4 regions of the Streptococcus tangpeifui genome follow, and region 1 is predicted to be linked to each of the others. Evidence: predicted binding sites of a transcription regulator. Region 1 holds the regulator's gene; each other region holds the start of a gene.
The links. The regulator CtsR, encoded in region 1, represses protease genes until heat stress. The targets are predictions, from matches to a motif close to TTGGTCAAAAAAGGTCAAANA.

Region 2: a site for CtsR is predicted at 3,937-3,957, ahead of ACFSN5_RS07875 (ATP-dependent Clp protease ATP-binding subunit). Genes of this name have one in related genera too.
Region 3: a site for CtsR is predicted at 2,572-2,592, ahead of ACFSN5_RS02215 (ATP-dependent Clp protease ATP-binding subunit). Genes of this name have one in related genera too.
Region 4: a site for CtsR is predicted at 6,306-6,326, ahead of ACFSN5_RS08590 (ATP-dependent Clp protease proteolytic subunit). Genes of this name have one in related genera too.

The regions. Positions count from the first base shown of each region.
Region 1 is NZ_CP172427.1:2,106,099-2,114,340, forward strand. It holds gene dusB (tRNA dihydrouridine synthase DusB) at 1-602, shown strand, start outside; gene ACFSN5_RS09720 (C4-dicarboxylate ABC transporter) at 640-1,539, shown strand; gene ACFSN5_RS09725 (ATP-dependent Clp protease ATP-binding subunit) at 1,962-4,403, opposite strand; gene ACFSN5_RS09730 (CtsR family transcriptional regulator) at 4,396-4,863, opposite strand; tRNA gene ACFSN5_RS09735 (tRNA-Asn) at 5,348-5,421, opposite strand; rRNA gene rrf (5S ribosomal RNA) at 5,431-5,546, opposite strand; rRNA gene ACFSN5_RS09745 (23S ribosomal RNA) at 5,737-8,242, opposite strand, start outside.
Region 2 is NZ_CP172427.1:1,715,003-1,723,244, reverse strand. It holds gene ileS (isoleucine--tRNA ligase) at 1-218, shown strand, start outside; gene ACFSN5_RS07885 (DUF1827 family protein) at 323-625, opposite strand; gene ACFSN5_RS07880 (NUDIX hydrolase) at 692-1,144, opposite strand; gene ACFSN5_RS07875 (ATP-dependent Clp protease ATP-binding subunit) at 1,626-3,914, opposite strand; gene argF (ornithine carbamoyltransferase) at 4,134-5,099, shown strand; gene ACFSN5_RS07865 (DUF1797 family protein) at 5,353-5,583, shown strand; gene adhP (alcohol dehydrogenase AdhP) at 6,480-7,502, shown strand; gene ACFSN5_RS07855 (amino acid ABC transporter permease) at 8,110-8,242, shown strand, end outside.
Region 3 is NZ_CP172427.1:451,601-459,842, forward strand. It holds gene ACFSN5_RS02210 (KxYKxGKxW signal peptide domain-containing protein) at 1-2,172, opposite strand, end outside; gene ACFSN5_RS02215 (ATP-dependent Clp protease ATP-binding subunit) at 2,623-4,725, shown strand; gene ACFSN5_RS02220 (SDR family oxidoreductase) at 4,853-5,683, shown strand; gene ACFSN5_RS02225 (glycyl-radical enzyme activating protein) at 5,752-6,528, opposite strand; gene ACFSN5_RS02230 (DeoR/GlpR family DNA-binding transcription regulator) at 6,658-7,404, shown strand; partial or broken gene ACFSN5_RS02235 (helix-turn-helix domain-containing protein) at 7,431-7,670, shown strand; partial or broken gene ACFSN5_RS02240 (PTS sugar transporter subunit IIC) at 7,725-8,024, shown strand; gene ACFSN5_RS02245 (glycyl radical protein) at 8,178-8,242, shown strand, end outside.
Region 4 is NZ_CP172427.1:1,876,095-1,884,336, reverse strand. It holds gene ACFSN5_RS08615 (putative polysaccharide biosynthesis protein) at 1-723, shown strand, start outside; gene ACFSN5_RS08610 (ATP-binding cassette domain-containing protein) at 1,711-2,850, shown strand; gene ACFSN5_RS08605 (cystathionine gamma-synthase) at 3,167-4,261, shown strand; gene ACFSN5_RS08600 (MalY/PatB family protein) at 4,334-5,488, shown strand; gene upp (uracil phosphoribosyltransferase) at 5,612-6,241, shown strand; gene ACFSN5_RS08590 (ATP-dependent Clp protease proteolytic subunit) at 6,424-7,014, shown strand; gene ACFSN5_RS08585 (YlbF family regulator) at 7,069-7,521, shown strand; gene ACFSN5_RS08580 (YlbG family protein) at 7,524-7,808, shown strand; gene ACFSN5_RS08575 (ABC transporter substrate-binding protein) at 8,205-8,242, shown strand, end outside.

The sequences.
Region 1 (8,242 bases):
AAAAGATTTATCAGGTGGTAAAAACTGTTAAGTCTGTCCTCAATATCCCACTGACTGTTAAAATGCGGACAGGTTGGGCTGACAGCTCCTTAGCTGTGGAAAATGCTCTGGCTGCAGAGGAAGCTGGGGTGGCTGCTTTGGCCATGCACGGTCGGACCCGTGAGCAGATGTACACTGGTCACTGTGACTATGAAACCCTAGCTAGAGTAGCCGAAACCCTCAAAACAATTCCTTTCATTGGTAATGGAGATATTAAGACCGTTGAAGACGCTAGGTTCATGCTGGAAGAGATCGGCACCGATGCTGTTATGATTGGTCGTGGAGCCCTCAACAATCCCTATCTCTTTACCCAAATCAACCACTACTTCGAGACTGGGGAAATCCTACCTAATCTTACCTTCGTTAAAAAGTTAGAGATTGCCTATGACCACCTCAGCCGTCTAGTTGCTCTTAAGGGTGAAAAGATTGCTGTACGAGAATTCCGCGGCTTAGCTCCTTACTATCTGCGAGGAACCTCTGGTGCTGCTAAAATCCGTGGAGCTGTCGCTCGGGCTGAAAACCTAGCTCAGGTCAAGGAAATCTTTGATGGTATTCCAACCTAAGAGATTTCTGTTCCGAAGCATTTGAATGGGAAGATTCATGAAAAATAGACTACCGTTGGCCTTAACAGGGCTCTTACTGGGACTGACTGCTCTGGCTAACTTAATTTTAAAATTTGTCAATCAGCTCGCAGCTCAAGGACTGCTCTTTCTAAGTCTAGGGCTGTGGCTTCTTTTAACAGCTTATCTCTGTCTGGAGAAGCAAGACTGTCAAAAACAATTGACCAGCCTCTTAGCAGCTTCAACTTTTCCAACCTATTTCATGGCTATGATGCTTGCTCCTTTGATTCTTCCTCTAGCAAAGCCTTACCTACTTAGCATTTGGGCTGTCGGTTTATTTGGACACTTGGTCTTTCTGGCAATTTTTAGTATAAGGGCTAAAAGACAAGCAACTTGGGAGCAAGTCTATCCAGGTTGGTTTGTTATCTATGTTGGACCAGCCGCTGCTTCTATAACAGCTAGAGCTGTTGGACAGCTACTTCTTGGGCAGATGATTTTTTATCTGACCTTTCTAGCTTATTTGGTACTGATGATTGCCTTGCTCTATCGATTATCTCAGTGGCCTTTGGGTGAGCAGGAATTACCCAACATGGCCATCATGGCTGCTCCGAGTTCTCTCCTACTTTTAGCCTTCTTACAGCTTCACCCTTTTGGACAACCTGTTTTTCTAACTCTCCTACTCTTACTATCGCAAGGATTTTATTGGGGAACCTTTCTCTATCTTGTATGCCATATCAAAACTTGGTTTGCTCCCAGTTTTTCAGCCTTCACCTTCCCCAGTGTCAGTACAGCGACGGCCTTAAAATTAAGTTTGACTAGACTACGTTTATCTCAGAACTGGTTTATTGGTTTGAGTACTTTTGAAATTAGTTTAGCTACAGTTATTGTTGTCTATGTTACTCTTGCTTATTGCCTCTATCTCCTTAGATCTCGAAACTAACTTGGACTCAAAAGCAATTTCTACTCGATTTATAGGAATAGCATAGTTCGTGGCTTAATGGTATGACTTTGACTGTAATCGTAACCCTTATCTTCTTTTAACCATCATTTATCTCATATCCAGTTTTTTAAATCTTTATATAAGAGTCGTGGTCTGGGAAAAAGGTTCAACGGGAACACACAGGCCCCCTTTTACTACTCACATTCAGAGGGAGAGTAAAATTCACCACAAGCACCTTCACTCTGATTATTTCTTAATTATGCCGGAGCTAGTACAAACAAATGAGTCGCCTACATGACTCGGTACTTTTATATATATAGGCTAGAGCGACTCGCCGATAACTAAAAGGAGTGAAACTAGTCATTTAAACTCTATAGACTAAAACCAACCTAGAATTAAACTTCTAGGTTGGTTTTTTTATCTCATACCAGATTAAATTTCAAGACTCCTTTATGGCTGCCAATTTTCAGGTTTGCACCTGGTTTTAATTGGCCAGACAAGAGCAATTCAGATAACTTATCTTCAATTTCTATTTGGATGGTCCGACGTAGCGGACGAGCTCCCATTTCAGGGTCATAACCATGCTCTGCCAAAAGTTTGAGAGCAGACGGCTGAACCTTTAGAACGATATTTTTTTCAGCCAAAGTAACTTCCAGCGGCTTAATCATCAACTTAACAACTTGACGCATGTGATCTGGTGTCAAACTATGGAAAACAATCTTCTCATCAATTCGATTAATGAATTCCGGACGGTAGGTTTTCTTGAGTTCTTCCATAATCCGACTCTGCATAGCTTCATAGTCATGACTAATGGCTTTGGCCCCAAACCCAACAGTCTTATCATCACGCAAGGCAGTTGCTCCCAGATTGCTAGTCATGATGATGATAGTATTAGAAAAATCAACCTTACGGCCGCGGCTGTCAGTTAATACCCCATCATCCAAAACTTGCAAGAGAACATTAAAAATATCTGGATGGGCCTTTTCTACCTCATCAAAAAGGAGAACAGAGTAGGGTTTCTGCCGAACTTTTTCAGTCAACTCGCCACCTTCTTCATAGCCAACATAACCCGGAGGAGCCCCGTTGAGGCGACTGGCAGCAAATTTTTCCATGTACTCAGACATATCAAAGCGAATCAAAGCCGACTCATCATCAAAGAGGAGCTCAGCTAGAGCCTTGGCCAACTCAGTCTTACCAACCCCAGTTGGCCCTAAGAACATAAAAGAGCCGATTGGACGCTTACCTGTTCGAATGCCCGATTGGTTCCGGCGGATCGCTCTAGACACAGCAGATACGGCATCCTCTTGACCAATAACCCGTTTGTGGAGTTCCCTTTCTAGATTGAGGTAGCGCTGGTTGTCAGCCTGAGTCATCTTCTCTAGCGGAATACCAGACAGCTTACTAAGGGTCCGCAGAATGTCTTCTTCTCCGACAACAACAGGTTTACGAATCTTTTGCTTATCCTCCGCACGAAGTAGATCTGCAACTGCTCCTAGATCTCCCGATAAGAGGGCTTGGTCGGCTGAACTTAGGAATGTTGGCAGAGAACGTTTAACCGTATTTTGCACCATGGCACTGGTCTCATCCAGTAAATCAATAGCTGAATCCGGAAGATTCTTGCTGATTAAATAGCGATGGGCCGATTTTACAGTCGTCAAAATAGCTTGTTCAGAGATGATAACATTGTGGTAGACCTCATAGCTTCCTTTAAGTCCCAAAAGAATCTGATAGGCCTCATCAACTGAAGGTTCTTCAATTAAAACTCTGGCAAAACGACGCGAAAGGGCGGCATCTTTTTCAATGTGCTTAGAATATTCCTCCTGAGTCGTTGCTCCAATCATGTGGAGGGTTCCCCTTGAAAGTGCTGGTTTGAGAATATTGGCAGCATCTAAAGTGCTATCAATTCCGCTTCCAGATCCCATGATAGTATGGACTTCATCAACAAAGAGGATAATATGACCATCTGCTTCGATATCAGCAATAATCTGATTCATCCGCTCTTCGAAATCGCCTCGGAAACGGGTGCCCGCTACAACTGACATCATATCCAATTCTAAAACTCGGAATTCAGCTAGTTCATAAGGGACCTCTCCCTCAACAATTCTCTGCGCTAGACCGTAAGCCAAGGCTGTTTTACCAACACCAGCATCACCGACTAAAACAGGATTATTTTTAGTTTTACGGCTGAGAATTTGTAAGATACGAGTAATTTCTTCATCACGGCCTACAACTCTATCCAATTGACCTTGACTGGCCAAAGCTGTCAGATCTCTTGTGAAATCAGCTAAATCACCAGCAGTGGGTTGAGGACCCATCATATTACTAAAGTTGTTATTACCAGATTTCTTAGGCTTAGCCAAGTCAAAAATGGCTTTAACATCTTCCTTAGAAAAACCAGCATAACGCTCTAAGACCTTACGCAGATCAATCAGACGCAGTGTATCTTTACCTTCGTCTTGAAAACGAAAGCCAACCTGCTCTAAAATCCGCGCTGCTAGATTATCGCGGCCAAACATCATAGATAAAAGAACATGCTCACTGCCAATTTCAGGTGCCTTAACCGCTCGAGCAATCCGACCAGCATAAGCCAAAACACGCTCCAAGGCTCTTGAAGCTGGTAAAAGCTCTTGGACCTTGACAGTTTTAAGGGGCTTGCGGCGGATCACCAAGACAGCTGCATCCTCATACTCGTCTAAATCAATTTGATCAGCAAAATCCATCAAAGCCAGGTGAGCCACCGTCTCATCAGTATCGACCATAGCCAAAAAAACATGCCAAGTTTCCAAAAATCGACTTTGAAAACGAGTGGCTTGATACTGAGCTCGGCTAAAGATTTCTTGCATTTTAAGAGAATAATCAGTCATCTGGATTTCCTTTTCTATCTACTCGTTGAATAATTTTCTTAAGCATCCGGGCGCGAATTTGTGGAGCATCAGCACCTAGGACATCATCAGAGGATGAAGCCAGGATAATATTTCCTTCTCGCTCGCTAATAATTCCTTGATCATAGAGCTGTTGGATAAGATCATCAAAGACTTGACTGCTGATAGCTTCTCCAATAGAATTGGCCAGAGCATTAAGTAGGTGGTGTTTATCCGAAAAAGCAACTTTAGCAATACGGATATAACCGCCTCCACCCCGCTTACTTTCAACCACATAGCCACGACTTTCAGTAAAACGAGTCTTGATAACATAGTTAATCTGGCTAGGAACAACATCGAAAGAGTCCGCTAAGTGAGAACGTTTAAGCTCCACAATCCCCGACTGGGCCAAAATATTTTTAATATATTCTTCGATACTATCCGAAGTATTTTTTACAGGCATAGACTCCCCTTCCTTATCTTTGACTAACTTTGACTATTATACCTTAAAAGAGAAAATTTTAAAAGCTAAAAGCAAGAACTCAACAAGAGGAAAACCACCCCAAAAGAAAGATGCCCCTATTATCTCTCTCCATTGACTCATTCCTTTTTCACTTCTCTGAGAGCAAGCATTAACATGTATAACGGCTAAATAAAGATTATAGTTTGAACAAGAATAGTTATACCTTAGCATTCCAAGAATATACAAATCACCCCACAAACGGATCAAATACGGCTTTTAAAAAGACTCTAAAATCCCTTTCATCTTCATCGAAATTGGTAGCTTCTCTTCTCATTCACTTGACAAAAAGAAGGTGAGCTTAGTCTTCCTCCCATACCAGACTATAAGTCACCCACTACAGTTGACAAAGAGCCGAGACCTGTCCAAGCAAGTCTAATAAATAAAAAAAGAGTTCCCTTAAGAACTCCCTCCAGTCACATCTCTACTCCACCAGTAGGACTCGAACCTACGACATCATGATTAACAGTCATGCGCTACTACCAACTGAGCTATGGTGGATAATAATACGCTAAGCGACTCCCTTATCTCACAGGGGGCAACCCCCAATTACTTCAGGCGTGCTAGGGCTTAACTGCTGTGTTCGGCATGGATACAGGTGTCTCTCCTAGGCTAGCGTCACTTAACTATGAATTGAATTGTATTCGAACTTAAAAGCTAGTGATTTAGATAAATCCTCTTGAAGTCCTTAGACTTCTGCGGTGATTTCCTAAAATCATACGCTTTTCTTCACGTTCTCATTACTTATTTTGCCAATTCAAAATTGAATACCTATCTATTGTATCAAGCCTTACCTCGCGCTGTCAATACCTTCTTTAGGATAAGTCCTCGAGCGATTAGTATTGGTCCGCTTCATAGCTTACACTACTTCCACTCCCAACCTATCTACCTGATCTTCTCTCAGGGCTCTTACTGATATATAATCATGGGAAATCTCATCTTGAGGGAGGCTTCACACTTAGATGCTTTCAGCGTTTATCCCTTCCATACATAGCTACCCAGCGATGCTCTTGGCAGAACAACTGGTACACCAGCGGTATGTCCACTCTGGTCCTCTCGTACTAGGAGCAGAGCCTCTCAAATTTCCTTCGCCCGCGACGGATAGGGACCGAACTGTCTCACGACGTTCTGAACCCAGCTCGCGTGCCGCTTTAATGGGCGAACAGCCCAACCCTTGGGACCGACTACAGCCCCAGGATGCGACGAGCCGACATCGAGGTGCCAAACCTCCCCGTCGATGTGAACTCTTGGGGGAGATAAGCCTGTTATCCCCAGGGTAGCTTTTATCCGTTGAGCGATGGCCCTTCCATGCGGAACCACCGGATCACTAAGCCCGACTTTCGTCCCTGCTCGAGTTGTCGCTCTCGCAGTCAAGCTCCCTTATACCTTTACACTCTGCGATTGATTTCCAACCAATCTGAGGGAACCTTTGGGCGCCTCCGTTACCTTTTAGGAGGCGACCGCCCCAGTCAAACTGCCCGTCAGACACTGTCTCCCTAGACGCTTAGCCTAGCGGGTTAGAGTAGCCATAACACAAGGGTAGTATCCCAACAGCGCCTCCTTCGAAACTAGCGTCCCGATCTCTATGGCTCCTACCTATCCTGTACATGTGGTACAGATACTCAATATCAAACTGCAGTAAAGCTCCATGGGGTCTTTCCGTCCTGTCGCGGGTAACCTGCATCTTCACAGGTACTAAAATTTCACCGAGTCTCTCGTTGAGACAGTGCCCAAATCATTACGCCTTTCGTGCGGGTCGGAACTTACCCGACAAGGAATTTCGCTACCTTAGGACCGTTATAGTTACGGCCGCCGTTTACTGGGGCTTCAATTCAGATCTTCGCTTAACGCTAAACCCTCCTCTTAACCTTCCAGCACCGGGCAGGCGTCACCCCCTATACTTCATCTTTCGATTTCGCAGAGAGCTGTGTTTTTGATAAACAGTTGCTTGGGCCTTTTCACTGCGGCTCAGTCTAGCTGAGCGCCCCTTCTCCCGAAGTTACGGGGCCATTTTGCCGAGTTCCTTAACGAGAGTTCGCTCGATCACCTGAGGCTACTCGCCTCGACTACCTGTGTCGGTTTGCGGTACGGGTAGAGTATACATTAACGCTAGAAGCTTTTCTTGGCAGCCTGACATCACTCACTTCGCTACTAAACTTCGCTCCCCATCACAGCTCAATGTTACAGGACTAAGCATTTGACTCAGTCCACACCTCACTGCTTGGCCAGACACTTCCAGTCGTCTGGTTGAGTTAGCCTTCTGCGTCCCTCCTTCACTCTATACTCTAGTACAGGACTATCAACCTGTTGCCCATCGGATACACCTGTCGGTCTCTCCTTAGGTCCCGACTAACCCAGGGCGGACGAGCCTTCCCCTGGAAACCTTAGTCTTACGGTGGACAGGATTCTCACCTGTCTTGCGCTACTCATACCGGCATTCTCACTTCTATGCACTCCAGCACTCCTCACGGTATACCTTCTCCACACATAGAACGCTCTCCTACCATCCCTAAAGGATCCACAGCTTCGGTAAATTGTTTTAGCCCCGGTACATTTTCGGCGCAGGGTCACTCGACTAGTGAGCTATTACGCACTCTTTGAATGAATAGCTGCTTCTAAGCTAACATCCTAGTTGTCTGTGCAACCCCACATCCTTTTCCACTTAACAATTATTTGGGGACCTTAGCTGGTGGTCTGGGCTGTTTCCCTTTCGACTACGGATCTTAGCACTCGCAGTCTGACTGCCGACCATAAATCGTTGGCATTCGGAGTTTATCTGAGATTGGTAATCCGGGATGGACCCCTCACCCAAACAGTGCTCTACCTCCAAGATTCTTATTGTCGACGCTAGCCCTAAAGCTATTTCGGAGAGAACCAGCTATCTCCAAGTTCGTTTGGAATTTCTCCGCTACCCACAAGTCATCCAAGCACTTTTCAACGTACTCTGGTTCGGGCCTCCAGTGAGTCTTACCTCACCTTCACCCTGCTCATGGGTAGGTCACCTGGTTTCGGGTCTACGTCATTGTACTTATCCGCCCTCTTCAGACTCGGTTTCCCTACGGCTCCGTCTCTTCAACTTAACCTCGCACAATAACGTAACTCGCCGGTTCATTCTACAAAAGGCACGCTCTCACCCATTAACGGGCTCGAACTTCTTGTAAGCACACGGTTTCAGGTTCTCTTTCACTCCCCTTCCGGGGTGCTTTTCACCTTTCCCTCACGGTACTGGTTCACTATCGGTCACTAGGGAGTATTTAGGGTTGGGAGATGGGCCTCCCAGTTTCCGACGAGATTTCTCGTGTCTCGCCGTACTCAGGATCCT
Region 2 (8,242 bases), 390 kb from region 1:
TGACTGACCAAGCAGCACCAGCTGATGCTGTCAGCTTTGACGGTATAGCCTTTAGTGTTGAACATGCAGCTGGAGCAGTTTGTGATCGTTGCCGCCGCACAGATGAAACCACTAAGGAACGTTCTTATGGCGTAACCATCTGTGACCACTGTGCAGAAATTGTCGAAAGCAATTTCCCAGAAGCTGTCGCCCAAGGTTTTGAAGTGAAAGCAAAATAAAAGGCCACTATAGACTATTAAAAAAGGTTTTACAATCTTACTAGGTTGTAAAGCCTTTTTATATCTAATATTTAGAGTAAAAAAGCCACTCATTTAAGTGACTTTTAGTTTGTGGTTGGAATTGAAATTTCAATCAACTTTTCTGTATGACTCGATTTGATTTGATCGGGAATAATGATATCCGGATTAATTTTGCGCTTGAAGAAAAACTCACGAATTTTCTCAATTTCTTCATCTTTGATAGCCCGATGGCGGTTAGAAATCAGGAGTTCATAGTGACCGGGTGCTTTGGAAAAAACAACATCGCTGTTGCCAGCAGAATAAACTTCAACTAATTCAGCATCAGTATTACGCAGCTGATTACGAACAAGTGACGGGTGGCTGCTCGTGGTATTGATTAGTCTCATCGAAGACCTCCTTATCGACTTTGCATAGTAACATTATAGCACGATTTTTTGAAAATAGCGGCTCGCTTATAAGGTTCTATGAGATTTTTTCCACTCTTCAATGCCCCATTTATGACTGCCTCGTTTGAGCTTGCTAATAGCTTCTTCGACTGGGAACCAAGCCAGATGGTTGAAGTCTTCTAAGGGCTTGCCAACAGTTGTATAGCCAGTAACTTCATAGATATAAGCAGGATTGTAAAAGTAGGTATCGCGGTGACTGGAATAGAAATATTCATCAGCCTGGCCATAGTACTGCCCAACCTGTGCCGTAAAGCCCAGCTCTTCAATCAATTCTCGTCCCAAGGCAGTTAGCTTGTCTTCATCAGACTCAATCTCACCGCCCGGCAGGAACCAGGCTCCATTGGGGGCTTGGACCAGGATGATTTCTGTCTGATTCTGATTGGGGATGACAGCATAGACCCCATAGCGGGCAACATAGTTTTTTCCAGCCTCTTTTTGGCCAAAAGTAGGAGTGGACATGGGAATTCCTCATCTTTAGATTTTCTGAGTTTATTATAACATAAGAGAGTCAGATGCTTGCTCATATTTGCCGAAAAACTTGTTAAAAGGAGTCCTTATAAGAGATGCAGAACTGCTCTCTTATTCTCAAGATAAGGATGTTCAATAACTGCTGTGGCAACCATTTAATACTACATAAATAGAATGAATAATAAATAAAAAGGAATGGGATCAATCCAAAAATTGAAAATTTTGGATTGTATTCCCACCCCGCAAGTTGACTAGGTTTTCCGTTTTGGCACAAGGCCAAAACGGAAAAATCAGTTACAGTGGTTCATTGCTGCTAAAGTACCTCAGAAACTGGGTAAGACTAGGTTGGCATGGCCAACAAGTCTTACTCTCACCACTGCACCTAGACAATAAAAATAAGGCTGAGAACTTTTGTCTCAGCCTCACCCTATACAGTTGGCTGTTTTTTGCCCAGCCCTCTAAGGTATTTTACTTAGTCTGTAGAAGAACTTTCTTCCTTACTGGCGATGTTTGCCTCAGCTTTTTTAGCAGCCTTAATGCTAATCTTACCATTTGAGGCCATGACAGCTTTAAAGTTCTTTTCACTTGGATTTTCCAAATAAAAGTCAGTGATCGCATCTTCAATATACTCTTGAATCGTTCGACGCAAAGGCCTTGCTCCCATCTTAGGATCATAACCCAGATCAACTAATTTTTCTTTAACTTTATCCGTTACATCAAGGTGGAGATCATTGCTGGACAGACGCTGATTGACATCGTCTAGCATCAGGTCAACGATATGAAGCAGATTTTCCTTACTCAAGGCCTTGAATTCAATAATACCATCAAAACGGTTCATGAATTCTGGACTGAAGAAGTTACTGAGTTCGCCAAGGACAGAGTTGGTCCGACCTTCACGGGCCGCTCCAAAACCAACAGAAGCTTCTGCTTTACCAGTACCAGCATTAGAGGTCATGATAATAATGGTATCCTTGAAGCTAACAGTCCGGCCTTGACCATCTGTCAGACGACCATCATCCAAGACTTGCAGGAACATGTGCATAACATCAGGATGAGCCTTTTCAACTTCATCTAGGAGGATGAGGGAGTAAGGATTGCGACGAACCTTTTCGGTTAATTGCCCAGCTTCTTCATAGCCAACATATCCTGGAGGGGCACCGACCAATTTGGACACAGCGTGTTTTTCCATGTATTCCGACATATCAAAGCGAATCATGCTGTCGGCTGAACCGAAGAGCTCAATAGCCAATTGTTTAGACAGTTCTGTCTTACCAACACCGGTAGGTCCGACAAAGAGGAAGCTACCGATTGGCCGATTGGGAGCACCCAAACCAACACGATTTCGACGGATGGCCTTAGCAATCTTATCAACAGCATCGTCTTGACCGATAACGTGAGCCTTGAGGTCACTAGCTAGATTAACCAGTTGAGACTGCTCTTTTTCTTTGAGATTACCTACTGGAATATTGGTTTTTTCTTCAACAATGGCTTCAATATGTTTTTCGGTGATGACAGGAATATCTTGCTCATCCAGCTGTTGGGACTGCATTTCCTTATATTTAGCGATTTGATCGCGGAAGTAAGCTGCTTTTTCAAAATCTTCTTCACGAGTGGCTTGGGCCTTGAGATTCTCAGCTTCCACCAACCTTTTGTCAATTTCTTTAGGATCAACAAAATTAAGAGTCAAGTTCATCTTTGAGCCAGCTTCATCCAAAAGATCGATAGCTTTATCCGGCAAGAAACGGTCTTGGATATAACGGTTAGAGAGGACGGCAGCAGCTTCAATAGCGTCATCGGTGTATTTAACATGGTGATAGTCTTGATATTTTGGCTGAATACCACGCAAAATAGTGATAGTTTCTTCCACAGAAGGCTCATCTACCTTGACAGGCTGCATTCGTCGTTCCAGAGCGGCATCTTTTTCGATGATACGATATTCATTGAGGGTAGTTGCTCCAACCAGTTGCAGATCACCGCGAGCTAGGGCTGGCTTTAAGATATTACCAGCATCCATGCTGCCATCTGTTGTACCACCAGCACCTACGATTTCATGGATTTCGTCAATGAAAAGAATAACATCTTGCCGCTGGCGAATTTCTTCCATTAGCTTTTGCATGCGCTCTTCAAATTGACCTCGGATACCAGTTCCTTGAACCAAGCTGACCACATCCAAGCGGATAACCTGCTTGCTCTGCAATTTTTGTGGCACATTACCATCAACGATCTTTTGCGCTAGGCCTTCAACAACAGCGGTTTTACCAACACCAGGTTCACCAATTAGGACAGGATTATTCTTGGTCCGCCGGTTGAGGATTTCAATGACGCGGACAATTTCCTGATCGCGGCCGATGACAGGATCGATATCGCCACGACGGGCCATATCAGTAATATTGATACCAAACTCCTCCAAGATACCTTCGGGTTGCTGAGGCTGAGCCTGAGAACGACGTCCCCTATTAGCTCCACCATTATTGCCTCCACGGTTACCACCATCGCGTCCTGCCTGTGTTTGTGGGGAATTAGGCAAGTCTGGGTTAAAAGCCCTGAAGTTGTTTAAATCGCCAAAGAAATCATCAAAGAAAGAATCCATGGATTGATTCTGTGGATTTTGGCTAGTTAAATTACTGTTGAGAATATTTTCTGGATCAGCTTTCATAATTCGGTAGCAGTTTTGACAGAGATCAATCTGCTTTTGCTGACCATTAACGTTTGCATAGAGATGTATGCTCGCATCGTTGAGCTTACAATTTTGACATAACATAGTAAACCTCCGATCTTGACCTATAGTCAATATTGGTCAAAGTCTATGCTGTTATTATAACATTCAAACTATAGAAAGCAAGCAAAAAGATTGAATTTTAGCAGACAAATCTCAAGAGTGCTAAAAACAAAAGCTAAATGAATAAAATACAGATATTCCTTGACAAATAGCTGAATTATTGTAAAATTATTGTATAAAAATACAAGAAAGAGAAAATATATGGCTAAATCATTTTTAAAAGAGATAGATTTTACTAAAGAAGAGCTGCTGGAACTGATTGAATCAGCTGCTAAATTTAAGAAGCTTAAGAAACAAAAGCAGGTTCACAGATACTTGGAAGGACTCAACATCGCCCTAATCTTTGAGAAAACGTCAACCCGGACACGTTCCGCCTTCACAGTAGCCGGTCAAGATTTAGGAATGAATGTAACCTATTTAGGAGCAGGTGAAACCCAGTTAGGCAAGAAAGAGTCGGTGACTGATACGGCCAAGGTCTTGGGCTCCATGTTTGACGGTATCGAATATCGGGGCTTTAAACAGGATGATGTCGAAACCTTGGCTAAATATTCTGGCGTACCTGTTTGGAATGGCTTGACTGATACCTGGCATCCAACCCAGATGATTGCAGACTTTCTAACCCTTAAGGAGCATTTTGGAAGCTTGGAAGGTCTGAGTATCGCTTATATCGGAGATGGCCGCAACAATATGGCTAATTCTCTCCTAGTCACCTCTGCCATCCTTGGTGTTAACTGCACCATTATTGCTCCTGAGAGTCTGCAGCCGGATCAAGCGATTGTCGATCTGGCCAAACAGCACAATACTGGAGCCAAACTGCTGATAACTGACGATCCAGCAGCTGTTAAGGGTGTAGATATGATTTACACTGATGTTTGGGTTTCTATGGGAGAAGATATAGATTTTAAGGATAGAATCGATTTGCTTCTGCCCTACCAAGTTAATCAGAAACTCCTAGATATGACGCAAAATCCAGAAACCATCGTCATGCACTGCCTACCTGCCTTTCATGATCTCAATACAAGCATTGGTCAGGAAGTCTACGATAAATATGGTTACAGCGAGTTAGAAATCACCGACCAGATTTTTCAAAAATTTAGCCCAATCATTTTCCAAGAGGCTGAGAACCGCCTGCATGCCATCAAGGCCATTATCTACCAATCTTATTAATAGGAAAGAATTGATCCTTAAAACCTTGTGTATGGTTCTGCTTTACAGAGAATAAGTGAATTTCAGTTTAATATAAAGGATAATACTGGCAAAACAGGGCAAATTTGGCTATTTTAGGGTTTCCACCTATCCCATTCTCCTAGTTTATGGTAAAATGAAATTGATTAAAAGATTAATGGAGCAAGGAGCAAAAGTAGTAGCTGGAGATATTTAGATTTCCAAGCTCCTTGTATCTTAGCTAAGGAGAATTTACATGGAATCACATTTGGTGAGAATCATTGATCGTCTCAATTTGATGACGACAGATGGGAGTAATCTGAAACGAAATTTTGAACGTGACGGTGTTGTTGTTGCGGAAGTTTCTTTTGCGAACGATCCTGAAAATGGTCCTGTTTTCACGTTGCGTGATGTCAAGGCACGTGAGACTTACACCTTCGATAGCATTGACCTAATCGCTATGGAAATCTATGACCTGCTTTATTAAGATAATCATAGAAAAATCGGGCTTTTTAGTCCGATTTTTTTATGGCTTCCAGCCAGTTTTTCTCAGAGAGAAAAACAAGAAAACCACCAGCTAGGCTGGTGGCAGATAAGGCTTTTAGTTTCCATTTATTTTTAGTCCGAGAGTGGGGCTCAATCAGTAAATTGTGATAATATCGCGATTTTGATTTTCCCCGTTCTCTATTTTAGGGCTCAGATCTCTGCCACATTCTTGTTTTTAGGTGGCAGGCTTTGGCAGTCTATCCCCAGACTACCAAAGTCCACTGGAGTATTTCAATCCCACCTAGGTACAGTTGATCTTGGTTTTCTCAAACAGTCTCCCAGACTGTTTGACCTATCACTTGCACAGTACTTAAACCAGTTACAGAAAGCCAATCAGCAGTGGTTCATTGGTGCTAAAGCACCTCATGAACTTGAACTGTGCAGAGATGAGACTTCTTGGCGTATCCAACAAGTCCTACTCCCAACAACTGCATCGATCTGGTAAATCTAGAACAATGTTAACGAGTCTGGACTTTTGCCCCAGACGCAAATAAACCGCCTATTTAAAGGAGAATCATAATTAGATGTTCATCAAGAAATAATAACAGGCAAATTTAAGTGGTTATCCTTATCTAAAACTATTGTGGACTTGGAGGTATCTTAGCTAATGGTAGATTTGAAGTTTTAGCAATGGCTGTTTTGTATGATTAATGATACAAGAAAAACCAATCTTTACGAGAAATTTTAGTACCTAGATCTCTTGTTTTAGATGAAATTTGGAGCAGTATGATTCTGTTCCTCTGCTGATTTACAGAAAATACTTGACAGTATTGTGAAATAATGTACAATATTCCTGTAATCGATTACAAAAAATAATTATATATAGGAGGAAGTGATATGAAAGCAGTTGTTGTAAACCAAGCATCAAATGGTGTTGAGGTAGTGGATCATGCTTTACCGACGGTTGAATATGGAGAGGCACTTGTGAAAGTTGAGTACTGTGGTGTTTGTCATACCGACTTGCATGTTGCTCATGGAGATTTTGGTCAAGTGCCTGGACGTATTCTTGGTCACGAAGGTATTGGTATCGTCCAAGAAATTGGCGAAGGTGTTGAATCGTTAAGAGTCGGTGATCGTGTCTCTATTGCATGGTTCTTCGAAGGATGCGGCCATTGTGAATACTGTACAACAGGTCGCGAAACCCTCTGTCGTTCTGTTAAAAATGCTGGCTATAACGTGGATGGCGGTATGAGTGAATATGCAGTTGTTACTGCTGACTACGCTGTCAAAGTGCCTGAAGCTTTAGATCCTGCTCAAGCCTCATCGATTACCTGTGCAGGTGTAACTACTTACAAAGCTATTAAAGAAGCAGGAGCAGCTCCTGGTAAATGGATTTGTATCTTTGGGGCTGGTGGTCTTGGCAACTTAGCGGTTCAATATGCTAAAAAAGTTTTCAATGCGCAAGTTGTCGCTGTAGATATCAACCAAGATAAGCTCAATCTGGCTAAAGAATCTGGCGCAGATATTATTGTCAATGGCAAAGAAGTTGACGATGTTGCTGCCTATATTCAAGAGAAAACAGGTGGTTGTCACGGGGTAGTGGTAACCGCAGTTTCAAAAGTTGCCTTTAACCAAGCTATTGATAGTGTCCGTGCGGGCGGTACAGTAGTGGCTGTTGGCCTTCCATCAGAATATATGGAACTTTCTATTGTAAAAACTGTTCTTGATGGCATTCGTGTTGTTGGTTCGCTCGTAGGAACACGAAAAGATTTGGAAGAAGCCTTTGATTTTGGTGCGCAAGGATTGGTTGTACCGATTGTTGAAACAGTTGATGTGGATACAGCACCTGATGTCTTTGATGAAATGGAAGCAGGCAAAATTCAGGGTCGCAAGGTTCTTGATTTCACTAAATTAGCTTAAGCATTAACCAGACTGCCTAGTAATTTGTGGTAATCCACGATTAATACTGGTGAGCAGCACTTACCCATTCCGTATCACTGAAAAACGCTCTAGGTATTTATCCTTAAAGTTGGACTAAACTATAATCTAACAGTGAGGATACAGTCCATAGTGGAGCGTTTTTTTTTACGATTGTCAAAGAATATTAAAAGGTTTCTTGTTGTAGATGCAACGACAAGAAATGGAAATATAGCCATGCATAGGAAAACACGGCTGCTGACAAAGAGGGAGAAAATGAAGAAAGAATCGCAGATCCAATAAAGGCAGAGGGACACTTTGTCTTCTAAATCCATCTAAGTTAACAATAAAATACTACAAAGGCAATTGATGATTTTCTTTGCGCCAGCTCAGAAAAATTCCCAATGGCTTTTTATTTACCTTCTAGTTATTTTTTCCAGAAAAATATGCAGGAATTTTGAGGAATTTCGAAAATTATAAAATAACATTGTATTATTATACATTTTATGGTAGAATGATTTACAAATTTATTGATGAGGCGTCTTCTTTTAAGTCAGTTGCCCGTCATTAGGAAACAGCCGATTGGCTATTTAAAAATAGGAGTAAATCTGTGCATTTCGATTTTTCTTTTTTACCCAAGTATTGGGGTTATTTTAACTATGGTGTTCTTGTCACCATTATGATTTCTATCTGTGTGGTTTTCTTTGGGACCATTCTTGGTGTACTGGTAGCTCTTGCTAAGC
Region 3 (8,242 bases), 610 kb from region 1:
GTCTTCGTCCAAAATAATTTTATTTTTTACCATTTCCCCTGTTTCTTTATCGAAATAATAATTTTTATGATCGATAACGATTAAGCCCTTGGCATAGTTGCCATCTTCTAGTTGATAATAAGTTTTGCCATCTTCCTTGGTAATAAAACCGTAGTTTTCCTGGGCTTTGCCATCCTGTCCTAGGGTGTAATCTTTTCCATCAACAGTTACTGTTTCTATCTTCGGATATCCCAGAGGCTCTGAAGGATTATTGTTTTTATCAATAGTTACTGTTTTATTTTTTACCAGCTCACCAGTATTTGGGTCAAAGTAATATTTGGCACCATCGATGATCAGCATTTGCCCCTTAATCTGTCCAAATCTAGTCCGATGATCATAATAGTATGTTGTGTCTTCTGGTTTAGCGAAGTAGTAGGTTTTACCATCAATGGTTTTCCAGCCTTCAGCCAGTTGTCCATCTTCGTTAGCATAGTAATAGCCCTGATAGTCTTCGGTATTCACTTGAATAAAGGCATTTTTTACAGGACGGCCATTGCTGTCAAGATAGTAGTAGCCGGCAGCACTGCCGTCTAAGCCTTGTTCTTGCTGGTGATAGACGGTATTTTTATATTGTCCGCCGTACTTTTTGTCAAAGTGATAGAGCACTCCGTCGATAAGCTGATCGCCTTTAACGGCTTTGCCATCTTCTCCAATATAGAGCCAGCCTGTTTGATGGGCACTTCGCTTGATGTTAGTTGGATAGTCTTTATCATAGACAAAACGGTTGCTGACAGTATTGCCGTTTTCATCATAATAGATAATATCAGACTGGCCTTTGGTGAAGGTTCTGCTGACTTGGTCACGGTACTGAGCTGTTCTGGCTGCTTCTCCTTCTAGGATAATACCTGTATCTTTATCTGTGACGATAGCTTTTCCATACTTATCATAACCGATTCCTTTGAGCTGACGGCCGTCTTGTTTAAAGTAGTAATTCAGACCGTCAATCGTCTGATAACCATAAACTAATCGTCCGTTTTCGTCAGCATAGTAGTAAACGAGTTGTCCTGAGTCTTCATCAATGTGAGGGACAAATTGCTTCTTAAAGAGTGTACCGTCTTGGCTGTCGAAGTAGTAACGGGAACTCTGAATTTTTCTGAGTCCACCTGTGCGGTTTACATTACCGTTTTCATCAAAATAGTAAGTCTTCCCGTCAATGTCCGCAAAGCCATCTGTTACTTGGTAGCCCTTATTGAAATAAACTTGTTTGTTATCGATGGTCTGCCAGCCAGAGAAACCCTTGCTGTCGGCAATACTGAAATCATCGTTGAAATAATAGGTCTTCCCATTAACTTCGTGTAAACCAGTGACATCTAGTCGACTACCGTCTTCAGCAAAGTAATAGGCTTTAGAATCAGGGGTAATCCCAATTTTGTCAGTAATGACTTGTCCGTTGTCCTTATCAAGATAATAGATTTTGCCATTGTTCTCAGCAATATTTCCCCTAACTTGGCTGCCATCTTGATTGAAGTAAAACTTTTTGCCATCGATGGTCTGCCAGCCAGTCACCTTTTGTTTGTTGGCATCGAGGAAGTACCACTGACCGTTTTCTTCATTGAAGGAATTGGCAGCTCGGCTGTTGTGTGGCGCTTGGATAGCTAGATCAGCAGGCTGAGCCGGAGTTGCTGCTTGTTCTGCCTGATTGTTGCCTTGTGCTTCTGGCTTTTGGGCTGCTTGGTTATTTTTATCAGCCGCTTGATTGGCAGCTTGCCCCTCTTGTTTCTCAGCTGCTTGGCCATTTTGGGCATCGGCTTGTTTATTATTAGCTTGGATATCTTGATTATCAGTTGCCTTGTCGTTTTGTTCAGCGGCTTGCTTAACTTCTCCAGGCTGACCTTGGTCACCGCCCGTTTCGTCTTGGTTTGGAGCCACCTCAGGTGTGTCTTGAGCTTGTTTTTGTTCGGCTACTGGAGTTTCTTGCTGCACAACAGGTGCCTGTTCTGCTTTTTGATCACCAGCCTGATTGGCTGGTGTGTTTTGCTGAGCAGCTGCCTGTTCTTGAGGAGCTGGTGCCACTTGGTCAGCGCTGGCTTGACTGCCCACTGCAAAAAGTGCTGTAGCAGCTGTTGCAGTTACCGCGATAGTCACCCAGTGTTTTTTGACTTTATGCAGTTTGAAGCGTGTTTGTTTTTCCATAGAAAATACCCTCACTTTAAAATAATTTTTAGATTATTCTAGCATTTTTTGGAATCGATTTCCTGAAAAATTTTAAAATGATAAAGAATTGTAAATTGTAGATATTATTAAAATATAAAATGACATATTTATAAATAACTTTCTTGTGGCTATTTAAGGTATTAGTGCAATTATTCTTAATTTGATGGAATTGATAAAAAAGGTCAAAAAAAGTCAGAAAAACTATTGACCTTTACTGACCAAAGTGGTATATTAGTATCACAGGGTTAGGAGATGAGAGGAGAGCCCTGATGAAGAAGCTGGCAGCTAAAAAATTAGATTTGGCTTTTTATTTTTTATATAAAGGTCAGAACAGTGCTTTACTCGTAGAGCTAGCTGTTCTGAAAAATTTTTCAGCTAAAGGTCAGTAATGGTCAAAAATTTAAATAGAAAAGTAGAAGAGGTAAAGCTATGAACAACAATTTTGGATTTAATAATATGGATGATATTTTCAATCAACTGATGGGGAATATGGGTGGTTTCAATTCGGAAACTCGCCGATATCGTATCAATGGCCGGGAAGTCACTCCTGAAGAATTTAACTATTACCGTCAAACCGGTCACCTGCCTAATCAAGAAGCGGTGCAAGAAGAATCTGCTCAAGCTGGCAAAGGTCAGCTCAAACAGGATGGTATTTTGGCTAAATTGGGCCGTAACTTGACTGAGGAAGCTCGTCAGGGTAAGCTGGATCCTGTAATCGGGCGGAATCAAGAAATTCAGGATACGGCTGAAATCTTGGCTCGCCGGACTAAGAATAATCCCGTTTTGGTGGGGGATGCCGGTGTTGGTAAGACTGCGGTTGTCGAAGGCTTGGCTCAAGCCATTGTCGCTGGGGATGTTCCAGCGTCAATCAAGAATAAGGAAATCATCTCTATCGATATTTCTGGTTTGGAAGCTGGTACCCAATATCGGGGGGCCTTTGAAGAAAATATCCAAAAACTGATAGATGAGGTCAAGACTGCTGGAAATATTATTCTCTTCTTTGATGAAATTCATCAAATCCTCGGAGCTGGTAGTACTGGTGACGGTCAAGGTTCAAAGGGTTTGGCCGACATTATCAAACCCGCCCTCTCTCGTGGCGAGCTGACGGTTATTGGGGCAACAACCCAAGATGAATACCGCAACACCATTTTGAAGAATGCGGCTTTGGCTCGCCGTTTCAATGAGGTCAAGGTTAATGCTCCTTCGGCAGAAGACACTTTTGCTATTTTGAGAGGCATTAGACCTCTCTATGAACAACACCATAATGTGGAATTACCAGATAAGGTCTTGAAGGCTGCGGTAGATTACTCTATTCAATATATGCCACAAAGGGCCCTGCCTGATAAGGCTATTGATTTGATTGATGTCACTGCAGCTCACTTGGCAGCTCAACATCCAGCGACCGATGTTAAAACCCTAGAAGCTGATATAGCTAAGGCGCGTGATCGTCAGCAAGCCGCGGCTGATAAGGAAGATTATGAAGCAGCTTTGGCTGAAAAGGTTAAGATCGATGAGTTGCAAAAACAAATCGATAACCACACTGAAAATCAAAAGGTTGTGGCGACTATTAATGATGTTGCTCAAGCTGTTGAGCGTATGACCGGTATTCCTGTTTCGCAAATGGGTGCTTCTGATATTGAACGCCTGAAAGAAATGGGCAGCCGCCTTAAAGGTAAAGTCATCGGCCAAGATGAAGCTGTACAGGCTGTTAGTAAGGCCATTCGCCGAAACCGTGCGGGCTTTGACGAAGGAAATCGTCCAATCGGTAGCTTCCTTTTTGTCGGACCTACTGGTGTCGGTAAGACTGAGTTGGCTAAGCAATTGGCTTTGGATATGTTTGGCACCAAGGATGCGGTTATCCGTCTGGATATGTCAGAGTACAGCGATCGAACAGCCGTTTCTAAGCTGATTGGGACAACTGCCGGCTATGTAGGCTACGATGATAACGCCAATACCTTGACCGAACGGGTCCGCCGCAATCCTTACTCCATTATCCTCCTAGATGAAATCGAAAAGGCTGATCCACAAGTTATTACTCTGCTCTTGCAAGTATTGGATGATGGCCGTCTGACTGACGGTCAAGGTAACACCGTCAACTTCAAGAATACTGTGATTATCGCAACCTCTAATGCTGGTTATAGCTTTGGGGCTGCCTCAGAAGAGGATGGTAAAGAACTCAGTCTGCGCGATAAATTGGCCCCATTCTTCCGTCCAGAATTTCTCAACCGTTTCAACGGTGTCATTGAGTTCTCTCACCTCTCGAAAGAAGATTTGAAAGAAATCGTTGATCTTATGCTGGATGAAGTTAACCACACTCTGGCTAAAAAGAATATCACATTGGAAGTGAGCGAAGCAGCCAAGGCCTACCTGATTGAGGAAGGTTACGATGAAGCCATGGGGGCTCGGCCTCTGCGTCGGGTTATTGAAGGCCAAATTCGTGATAAGGTAACAGATTTCTACCTTGATCATCTTGATGTTAAAGCACTTAAGGCCGATATGGTAGACGGACAGTTGGTCATTTCTAAAGCCTAGGTTTTTGGAGCTGATAAATTCGTTTATGAAGACTCTCGCCTCCATGAGGTGGGGGTCTTTTAGCAACTTAAAAAACGGACAGACTATCTGAGGCGTGCTATAATGAAAAAAGAAAGTGAGGCAAACTATGACGGTTATTGCTTTAACAGGGGTGACAGGCCATCTAGGCGGTCTGGTTGCTCAAGCACTAGACAGAAAAAAGATGGATTTGCGTTATTTAGCCAGACGCCCAGAGCGGGCTCCCAAGGTTGCTGGTGTTCCTGTTTTTCAATCGGCCTACGATCGATCTCAAAAAACATTAGAAGCCCTGGCTGGTGTGGATGTTCTCCTCATGGTCTCGGCTAGTGAAAGTATGGATAGATTAGAGGAGCATAAGGCTTTTATTGATAGTGCCAAAAAGGCTGGAGTCAAGCAGATTGTCTATACCTCTTTTTATGGTGCTGAGCCTGATGCGACTTTTACGCTCAGCCGCACCCATGCAGGGACAGAAAATTATATCAAAGAGCAGGGCTTTACCTATACCTTTGTTCGTGATAATTTTTACTTGGATTTCTTTGTTGAATTGGGTCGAGCCTATGGTCAAATTAAGGGCCCTGCTGGAGATGGCAAAGTTTCAGCGGTGGCCCGTCAAGATGTTGCTCAGGTCTTGGCCAAGATTTTAGAAAATCCAAGTAAATGGGCCAACCAAACTTTGAATATGACAGGGCCTGAAGAGCTGACAATGGGCGAGATAGCTCGGATTCTCAGCCAAAGTCTGGGGAAAACGGTCACTTATGTCCCAGAGACGGTCGAAGAAGCCTACGAATCCCGCAAGGCTTGGTCAGCAGAGGATTGGGAGTATGACGCTTGGGTGTCCACTTATACGGCCATTGCCAAAGGAGAACAGGCTGGGCTTTCAAATGACATCGAGCGCGTCTTGGGACGCAACCCCATCGGTCTAGCAGAACTAACCAAGTGAGAGCACTGAGCCTTAGGCAAGATAAATGAAAAAACGTTGGAATATTCCAGCGTTTTTTGCTCTGCATTTTAAAAATAACAGTCAATGCCGTGTTTCAGAAAAACAGCTTGGTAATCATAAAGATCCTCTGGATGAAGAGCTGTATAGTCAGACATTTCGTATTTGCGGTTTAGAAGTTTATATTTATTTTCTCCAAATTGATGAAAAGGGAGCAGCTGAACTTTGTCCACTTGAATATCATTAAATAGTTTTGCAAAGTGTTTGGCATCCTCTAATGAGTTATTGAAATCAGGAATAACGGGAATTCTTAAAACAATTGTTTTATTGTGTGTAAAGGCATAATTGATATTTTGAATAATAAGATTGTTATTGACACCCGTCACCTTGCGATGACGAATCGTATTGTAGTGCTTTAAATCTGTGTAAATAAAATCAACATATTGGATTAAGTCAGTAAATTTTTCGTGTTCGGCAAAAGCTGTTGTTTCAATGGCTGTGTGAAGCCCTTCTTCTTTAGCACGTTTGAGAATGGCTTTAGCAAATTCAAACTGTGCAAAAATCTCACCGCCAGATAGAGTAAGACCGCCACCGGATTCTTCATAAAAATCGACATCTTTTTTTACTTCAAATATAATATCGTCCACTGTCTTTACTTCTCCCATAATCGTTGGAAGCTTTGTTTCAGCATCCAGCATTTGTTCGGGCTGACGTTTTTGAGATTCAGGATTGGAACACCAAGGGCATCGCAAGGGACAGCCCTTTAAAAAAACAGTTGTACGAATGCCTGGGCCATCATGGATAGAGAAATGCTGAATATTGAAAATGATTCCTTTTTCACTAGTCATGGTTTTACCTTTCTTTTTGTCTTAACATTAGTTTATCATAAAAACGAAACATAAACAATTACGAACGTAAAGCCTAACTTGTTTTCTTTTTTGTTGTTTATCTGATAAAATGAACTCAGAGGTGATTATATGAAACGTTTAGATGACATTATTAATTTAGTTTCTCAGGTTAAAAAAATAGATGTTAATACCTTGTCTGAAAAATTAGGTGTATCTAAAGTAACTATCCGTAAAGATTTGGACAAATTAGAAAGCAAAGGCTTGCTGCATCGTGAGCATGGTTATGCAGTATTGAATAGCGGTGATGATTTAAATGTCAGACTTTCTTATCATTATAAGATCAAAAAAGCCATTGCGGAAAAGGCAGTTGAAATGGTCAGTGATAATGAAACGATTATGATTGAATCAGGATCGACCTGTGCTTTATTAGCGGAAGCTATTTGTCAACACAGACGCAATGTTAAAATCATTACCAATTCTTGCTTTATTGCGACTTATATTCGAAAGTATGATTCTTGCCATGTGATTTTGCTTGGTGGCAATTATCAGCCTAATTCCGAAGTCACTGTCGGCCCCTTGTTAAAAGAGATGGTCAAGTCATTTCATGTTGAAAAATTATTTGTAGGCACTGATGGTTTTGATGAGCATTTAGGTTTTATGGGAAAAGACATGATGCGCTGTGAGGTTGTTCAATATATGGCTAAATCAGCTGATGAGTTAATTGTCTTAACAGATTCAAGTAAATTTGCTAAACGCAGTTTGGTCAATCAATTTGCTTTAAGCCAAGTCTCGCAAGTCATAACAGATTCTGATGTTTCGAAAACTTTACGTGAGCACTTAAAGGCGAATCATATTAATCTAAAGTTGGTGGACTAAAAATAAAATAATAATGAAAGGCTGCTATGAATAAAGAAAGAAGACGCTTGCTGGCCAAAACAGCATACCTTTATTATATTGAAGGCAAAAGTCAGGACAAGATTTCAAAAGAAATGGATATCTATCGAACAACAGTCAGCCGCATGTTGCATCGTGCTAGAGCTGAGGGGATCGTTCAAATCAGTATTAAAGATTATGATTCCGATCTATTTGCCTTGGAAGAATATATTCGTCAAAAATATGGTTTAAAAAAAGTGGAACTTGTTGCTGATTAGTTGAGGGGAAAAGCTGATTGAGTTAAATTTTCAAAAGATCGTTTTGTCTTTGTTTTTCTTATTGTCTTGAATCCAGCTGTGTTCCTGCCATTTATCTTAGTTCCTATTATTGCAGCCTTGATTGATTATGCTTCAATTGCTATTGGCTTTATGCAACCTTTCTTAGGTGTTACCCTGCCTTGGAGAATACCTGCCATTATCTCAGGCTTTACGGTTGCAGGATGGCAAGGCGCTGTCATTCAGATCGTAATCTTGGTATTATCAACTCTCATCTATTTCCCATTCTTTAAAATACAAGATAGAATTACCTACAATGCTGAACTTGAAGCTGTAAAATCTGAATAAAAAGTAATAAAGGGTCAGTAGTCTCATTTGCAAAAACTGACTCTTTTAAAAAACAATTGAATTTTACGAAAAACAATTGCATTTTGGAAAAGATACTGTTATTATAGTTACGAAAGAAATCTATTATATTACGAACATAAAAAGGAGGAGGAAATGACAGTTCAACTTTTAACTCAAAAATATACCAATGATGTTCAAAAAAATTCTCAAAAACACTT
Region 4 (8,242 bases), 230 kb from region 1:
ATTTTAATTTCGGTCGCCACCTCTATCGGAGGAGTTGGCATTCCTGTCATTACCGAATCTTTTACTAAAAAAAATTGGGAGGAACTGCGTAAAGTTGTGGTCAATAACCTGCAGATGCTCTGGCTTTTTATCCTACCAGCAGTTGTTGGTTCGGTTATTTTAGCCAAGCCAATCTATGTCGTCTTTTACGGCCTGCCAACTAAGACAGCCCATTACCTCTTTGTCTTTGTTATGGCCGAGACAGTTCTGTTGGCCCTCTATTCCCTCATGGCTCCCATGCTGCAGGCTCTCTTCCAAAATCGCAAGGCCATCCAGTATTTTCTCTGGGGAATTTTGGTCAAGGTGCTTTTCCAAATACCAATGATGTATGTCTTTGGCCCGTACGGCCCTTTAGTGGCGACAGCTCTGGCTCTTTGGATTCCTATCGTTTTGATGTATTTCAAGATACAAGAAGTGACCGGTTTTGACCATGCAGAAATTAGGCAGGACGCGCGAACCATTCTCTGGATGACCTTGATTATGGGTGCAGTTGTCGGCCTTGGTTATTTCGGCCTCAGTCAGGTCTACCCTGTCGTCAGTCGTGTCTCCAGCCTGGTTCACGTAGCCGTCTTAGGGGCTCTTGGCGTCTGTGTCTACGGCTACTTTGCCCTCCGTACCCGTCAGATTGACGGTCTCCTTGGTCGCCGTGCAGATGCCCTGCGTCAGAAATTCCATATTGGATAAAAAGTAGCGGCTAGAAGACTTTGTCAACAGTTAATACTAGCGTTGGAATATTTAATAATAGTTAGAAACTGTCAATGCTGGCTAAAGCAATGGCAGTTTTATTTTTTGAAGAGTCTGCCTCACATAGCATGGCTGTAATTACACTGTCATCAAGTTTCAAAGAGGAAACTAACGACTTTGAAACGCAAAATAGAAATATGAATATTAATATTGTTTGCTACCTTAGTTGATGTCAAAATAAACAGTTACACAGTTCCTTTAGAAATTGGTTCAAGTCATTTTGCGATAGAAATGCCACTAGGGCAAGTTTCAAGTTGATTTCTAATAAAAGCTGACAGCTCTGACGTAGACTTTTAAATTTTTTTATAAGTTTCCCACAAGGGATAATCCTTGCAGTTTCCAAACAAGTCTATCCCAAATTTATCAATAAATTAAGGGAGTAGAGCTAGACTGCTCCGTAGAAAACAGTTTCAACCAAGTCCTGCAAAAACATTGGAGGAATTCAAAAAATTAGAAAATGATAGTTAGCTATTTAAAACAGGTTATGTCAGAAATTGGAAGGTCTAGGTATATTTGGGCGATGGTCCTCCTAGTATCTTTTACTCTTGTGAACTGCTTGCAGCCGTATTTTCTATCTAGGATAATTGCTGACGGGTTGCATTATAATTATCTCCTACTTTTTATGGTTTCTCTTTTAATGCCAGCCGCTATAAATTTTATTAAAAATTATTTGGTTCAAGTCATTCGGAAATCCTCTAAAAAGATTCTATTGCTGTTTTTAGCGTTGCGAGGATACGACTACTACGATGATTATAAGTCGTCAACCTTGCAAAGTGTCATCTCAGAAATCTCATTTGTCTGCAGAAATTTAGTCCAGGAAACTTTACTTTCAATAGTATTGGGATCACTGTATTTTTTTATAGTTTCATAATCGGCTGTTACAATGCAAAAATAGGGGTAGCCTACTTGCTTGCCTGTGGTTTGTATATGGTTCTATCAGCACTGCTATCCCGAAAAAATAGCAGTGATATCGCCCTTGCCTTAGACGCGACAGTAGAAGTCAATAAATCCATTGATGATTACGTCAAAAATATTGACACGATTTATTCGTATAAGTCGTTCAAGCATGAATTGACTCTCTTTGATTCTAAATTAAGCGACGAAAAAAATACTTATTGGCGGATACAAAATCATATTAATAGCATTTACGCTGTCCAGCAGATACTCCTTATTATGGTGATTGGCTTTATATTTTATTTAGGCATTAGCATTACTAGCTTTAGCCCTAGCCGTCAGCAAAATTTGGAATTTATCCTCATTCTGGTGTATTCTATTTTGAATTTATCTAGTTTTGGCAATGATTTTTTAGGCGGAATTGAATTAAATAATCGCTTGAACGTTGCTCTTGAAAAAATAAATTTTGAAATCCCGCCAAAATCAGCAGCTGACAGGCAAACTTTTTATAAAAAATGTTATGAAAAGAGAGACTTAGTTCTAAAAGATATTTCCTACCATTACCATAAGTCAGGCAGAGAGATTCAATTAATCAATGACTTTAGTTGCCGTTTTAAGAGTGGCGTGTTGAACCTTTTGGAAGGAAGCAATGGTTCTGGAAAAACAACCTTGCTAAAACTGATAGCTTGCTTATTAATTCCGACTGGCGGAGAGATCTTTCAGCCGAAAGGAAGCGCCATTTTATATATTAATCAGAATTCCATGCTATTTAACAGAAGTCTGCTCGATAATATTATATATCCAGAAACTGATATAGCCTCACAGCAGCTTGAAAAAATATTTGCCCTAGCTAAGATTTTAAACATTGACAATCTACTGTCATCTAGTGAGGCTCTCAACAATGAGGTCACGGGCGAAATGGTAAAATCCTTTTCAGGTGGTGAAAAACAAAAGATCCTAATCATAAGGGCCTTGCTATCCAAGTGTAATATCATATTATTTGATGAAATTACAAGTGGCTTGGATACAGCATCGGTACAGGAATTTTATCGTCTCATCCAAAATGAAGCAGCTAATAAAATGATGATTTGTGTCACCCACAGAGAAGAGGAAAAATCTTATTTTAAAAATATAGTATCGCTCAAGTCATCGTCAAACTGGAAGGTAAAATGAATACAAAACTATAAACAGAAGAGTATTAGAGTTAGTGGATATCGTTTCATGGATATGGCCTATTAAAGTTTGGATGACCTAGAAAAGAGACTCACAGAAGGATTTGATTTTAATAGTCAGGAAATGTTCTGCTAGAGAAAGGTTGATAAAATAAATAGAGAAGTAAAAAGAGATTTGACTGGCCAATGCGATATCTCTGTTTAAGGGCCTTATAATTTTTTCTTATACCTGTTTATCATTAATAAATATGGAATTGGCACCCACTACAGCCATAAATCATGTTACAATAAAAAGCAAATGTTTAGGAGGCGATTTGATGACACATGATTATAGATTGGCGACCCTTTTGGCCCATGCTGGTATCAATTCTGACAAGGAAACAGGAGCTTTGGCAGCTCCTCTGCATTTTTCAACCACTTACCAGCATCCAGAATTTGGTCAGTCAACAGGATTTGACTATACTAGGACTAAAAACCCAACGAGGGTGACGCTGGAAAAAACTCTAGCAGCCATTGAAAAGGCAGATTATGCTATCGCAACCAGCTCTGGGATGAGTGCCGTTGTTCTGGCATTAGAAATTTTTCCAGTCGGCTCTAAGGTAGTGGCAGCTCGAGATCTCTACGGAGGTTCATTTCGCTGGTTTAATGACCAAGAAAAGCAAGGACGGTTTTCTTTCACCTATACTAATTCTCAAGCAGAGATGCTGGCAGCTATCTCTGATGAGACAGATATTGTCTATATTGAAACGCCAACGAACCCGCTCATGATTGAGTTCGATATTAAAACAGTAGCTGAACTGGCCCACCAAAAGGGAGCGGCGGTCATCGTTGACAACACCTTCTACAGTCCGATTTACCAAAATCCCATTGAACTGGGAGCTGATATCGTGCTCCACTCAGCCACTAAATATCTGGCTGGGCACAATGATGTCCTCGCAGGAGTGGTCATCACCAGTAATCAAGACTATTACGACAAGCTCTTCTATAATCTCAATACAACTGGTCCCAACCTGTCGCCCTTTGATAGCTACATGCTCATGCGGGGGCTCAAAACACTCAAGCTCAGGATGGAAGCCTCGACCCAGAATGCCCAAGCTGTTGCTGAATATTTACAGCAGTCGCCAGCAGTTAAAGAAGTTCTTTATACTGGCAAGGGCGGCATGATTTCCTTTAAGGTTAAAGATCAAACTAAGATTCCAGAAATTATCAATAGTTTGCAAGTCTTTACTTTTGCAGAAAGCCTAGGAGGAGTGGAAAGTCTCATTACCTACCCAACAACCCAGACCCATGCTGACATTCCTGCCGATATTCGAGCTTCCTATGGCTTGACTGATGATCTTTTGCGTCTCTCTATAGGTATTGAGGACAGTCAGGATTTGATTGCAGATCTTAAACAAGCTCTGGGAGCTTGAAGGTTAATAGAATGATAGTTGGTAAACCAAACTAGCCACTATAATATACGATTAGCTCTTGAGGAGAAGACAATGACACAATATGATTTTACTACCTTACCCGATCGTCTCAACAACCATTCTATGAAGTGGAAAGAAGTAGAGAACAATCGCAACCTCCTACCGCTCTGGGTGGCTGATATGGATTTTCTGGCCTTCCCTGAAATGAAGGCGGCCGTTCAGGCCTATGCTGACCGTGGGGTTTACGGTTACCCTTATTTTTCAGACCAAGTTCTGGAGTCTATTCAGACTTGGGAAAGGGAGCAGCATGGCTATAGATTTGATAAAGAGGCCCTGATTCTGATTGAAGGAGTCGTTCCAGCTATTTCGGTAGCAATTCAGGCTTTCACGAAAGAAGAAGACGCGGTCTTGATTAACACCCCAGTCTATCCCCCTTTTGCCCGTTCGGTCAAGCTCAATAACCGACAGTTGGTTGAAAATTCCTTGGTCGAAAGGCATGGCCATTTTGAGATTGATTTCGATCAATTGGAAAAAGATTTGGTGGAAAATCAGGTGAAGCTCTATATTTTCTGCAGTCCCCACAATCCTGGCGGTAGGGTTTGGAGTCCGGAAGAGCTTATTAAAGTAGCCGAACTCTGTCGCAAACACGGTGTCATTCTGGTCTCTGATGAGATTCATCAAGACCTAGCTCTCTTTGGGCACAAGCATCATTCCATCAATACACTGGGCGACTTTAAAGATTTCGCCTTGGTCCTCTCTAGTGCTACCAAGACTTTCAATGTTGCAGGGACTAAAAATAGTTTTGCTATCATTGAAAGTCCTGCCTTGAGAGCGGCCTTCAAAAAGCGTCAGTTGGCTAATAATCAGCATGAGGTACCAACGATTGGTCTAATGACGACTGAAACAGCCTTTCGATATGGCAAACCTTGGCTGACTGAACTCAAAAAAGTTCTGGAAGACAACATCAATCTGGTCTTTGAGACCTTGACGCAAAAGACCCAAATTAAGGTCATGAAGCCAGAAGGAACTTATCTAGTCTGGTTAGACTTCTCAGACTATCACCTATCTGATGAAGAGCTTCATCAAAAGATCAAAGAAGAAGGCAAGCTGATTCTTAATGTTGGTTCCACCTTCGGCAGAGAAGGCATAGGCCATGCTAGATTAAATGTGGCCACTCCTAAAGCCACTCTGCAGGAAGCCTTAAATCGTTTAGTTCAAGTCTTCTAAAAAGGGAATCTTTGTCTTTCGCAGCGGCTGGAATTTCTGAATTTTCCTGCTAAATGCTAGATGTTTTGATATAATAAAGAAAACAACTAGAAAGGTGGAAAGCTTCTAGGAAGCTGACACATTATGGGAAAATTTCAAGTTATTTCACATCCACTGATTCAACACAAATTATCAATTTTACGTCGTGAGGATACCTCAACTAAGGTTTTCCGTGAATTGGTTAATGAAATTGCTATGTTGATGGGGTATGAAGTCTCTCGGGATCTGCCGTTGGAAGATATTGACATTCAAACGCCAATCACCAAGACGACTCAAAAGCAATTAGCTGGTAAGAAATTAGCTATTGTCCCCATCTTGCGGGCTGGAATTGGCATGGTTGATGGTTTAGTCAGCTTGGTTCCGGCAGCTAAAGTTGGTCATATCGGGATGTATCGCGATGAGGAAACGCTTCAACCAGTTGAATATCTCGTTAAATTGCCAGAAGATATTGATCAAAGACAAATCTTCTTAGTTGACCCAATGTTGGCAACCGGAGGTTCGGCAATTCTGGCGGTAGACTCCTTAAAAAAACGTGGTGCAGCCAATATCAAATTTGTCTGCTTGGTAGCTGCTCCCGAAGGGGTTAAGGCTCTCCAAGAAGCTCATCCAGATATTGATATCTATACCGCAGCATTGGACGAAAAACTTAATGACAACGGCTATATCATTCCGGGTCTTGGTGATGCGGGTGACCGTCTCTTTGGAACCAAGTAGAGGTAATAGTGAAAAAGAGAAACAGTCTTTCGGATTGTTTCTCTTTTGATGTCTGTAAGTTTTTTATTTGACCTATTTTGACCAAACAGCTATAATAGTGACACGATGATAAGACGGGGAAAAATTCGCTTGCATAGCTGACTTGTCTTATCAAAATTTAAGTTAAGAAACGGAGAACCTTTATGATTCCAGTAGTTATTGAACAAACCAGCCGTGGAGAACGTTCCTACGATATTTATTCCCGCCTTTTAAAAGACCGTATTGTCATGCTGACAGGACCTGTCGAAGATAATATGGCCAATTCTATTATTGCTCAGTTGCTTTTCTTGGATGCCCAAGATAGCACCAAGGACATCTACCTCTATGTTAATACACCAGGGGGCTCTGTCTCAGCTGGTCTGGCTATTGTTGATACAATGAACTTTATCAAGTCAGATGTTCAAACCATTGTCATGGGGATGGCTGCTTCTATGGGAACGATTATCGCCTCTAGCGGTGCCAAAGGCAAACGTTTCATGCTGCCAAATGCAGAATACCTCATTCACCAACCAATGGGCGGCACTGGCGCTGGTACGCAGCAAACAGATATGGCTATTGCGGCAGAGCAGTTGCTAAAAACACGGAATAATTTAGAGCAAATTCTAGCTAATAATTCTGGCAAAACGGTTAAGCAAATCCATAAAGATGCTGAACGTGACTACTGGATGTCGGCTAAGGAAACTCTTGATTACGGCTTCATTGATGAAATTATGGAAAATAATGAATTGAAATAAAATGAAAAACTGGCAGTTCATCTGACCAGTTTTTTAATGTGCTATAATAGAAACATGTTAGAAATCAATGAAGAGTTACTGGCGATCGATGATGCCGTTGACCGTCTCGCTAAGCTTATTTTAGCCAGTCCACAGGCTAAAAATTATCAAATTGCTAAAGCTAATGTCTTAGCTGATCAAGAACTGCAGAGTCTATTAGCTCGATTTCAAGACTTACAGGAGAGTTACGAAGAGCAAAAAGGATTTGTCAAGTATCGGTCGGAAGTGGTTGACCTTCGCCGACAGGTCTTACAGCTCAAACGCCAGATAGATTTGACCCAGACCATGCAGGAGTTTCGGGCAGCAGAAGTAGCTCTGCAAGAGGTCTTGGCTGGCATCACTGAGCAATTAGCCCAGACCGTTTCATCTGATATTTTTGTTGATACAGGCCTTCCCTTGGCCCCTCACCATCATCAGCACGGCCATGGGCGGGGTCAGAATATTCGTGAGAAAGGAAAAGTACAATAGCCATGTTTGAAAAACAAGAGCGATTAGGGATTATTGTTTATCTCTATTATAATCGAGATGCCCGCAAGTTAAACCGTTATGGGGATATGATTTATCATTCACGGCGTTTTCGCTACGTTCATCTCTATCTGGATGCTGATAAGCTGGAGGAAACCTTAGAAATCTTGAAAAAATTAAAGTTTGTCAAGCGCGTGAGGCAATCACATTTTGATGAGATTGATCGTGATTTTGTTGGCAGTCTTTACCGAGAAGACAATAAGTCAGAATTGGAGCCAGAGCAGTCTTGAATTGCTTTGTAGCTTTAAAGGGGCTCTCTAAGGCTAAAAACATCGTCAATTTTTATGTGAGGCAAGTGTTAAGCTTAGCCTCTTTTTGTTGAGATTTTCTAATTAAAAGATAGGCGTCACAAAAGGAACTAATTAAGCCCCGTCTAAATTGTCTTTATTAGCAGCTTTTGAATAGGGATAAGCAAATGCTCTTGACAATTATCAGATAATTCTGTATTCTATGAAGTAGATTTTTGAGACCAGCCTGAACTAATTTTCAGCGTTCTCTTGTATCTTATACTAATTGAGCATGACTTGAGTTACAGGAAAGCCCCTTGACTTCCAAAACGCAGTTTGGTCCATGGGGCTTGTCTTGTACTTTTAGTCTCTGCATCTTATTTTAAGGAGAATAATCTGATGTACAAAAAGATTATCGCAACTGGTATGCTTCTGCT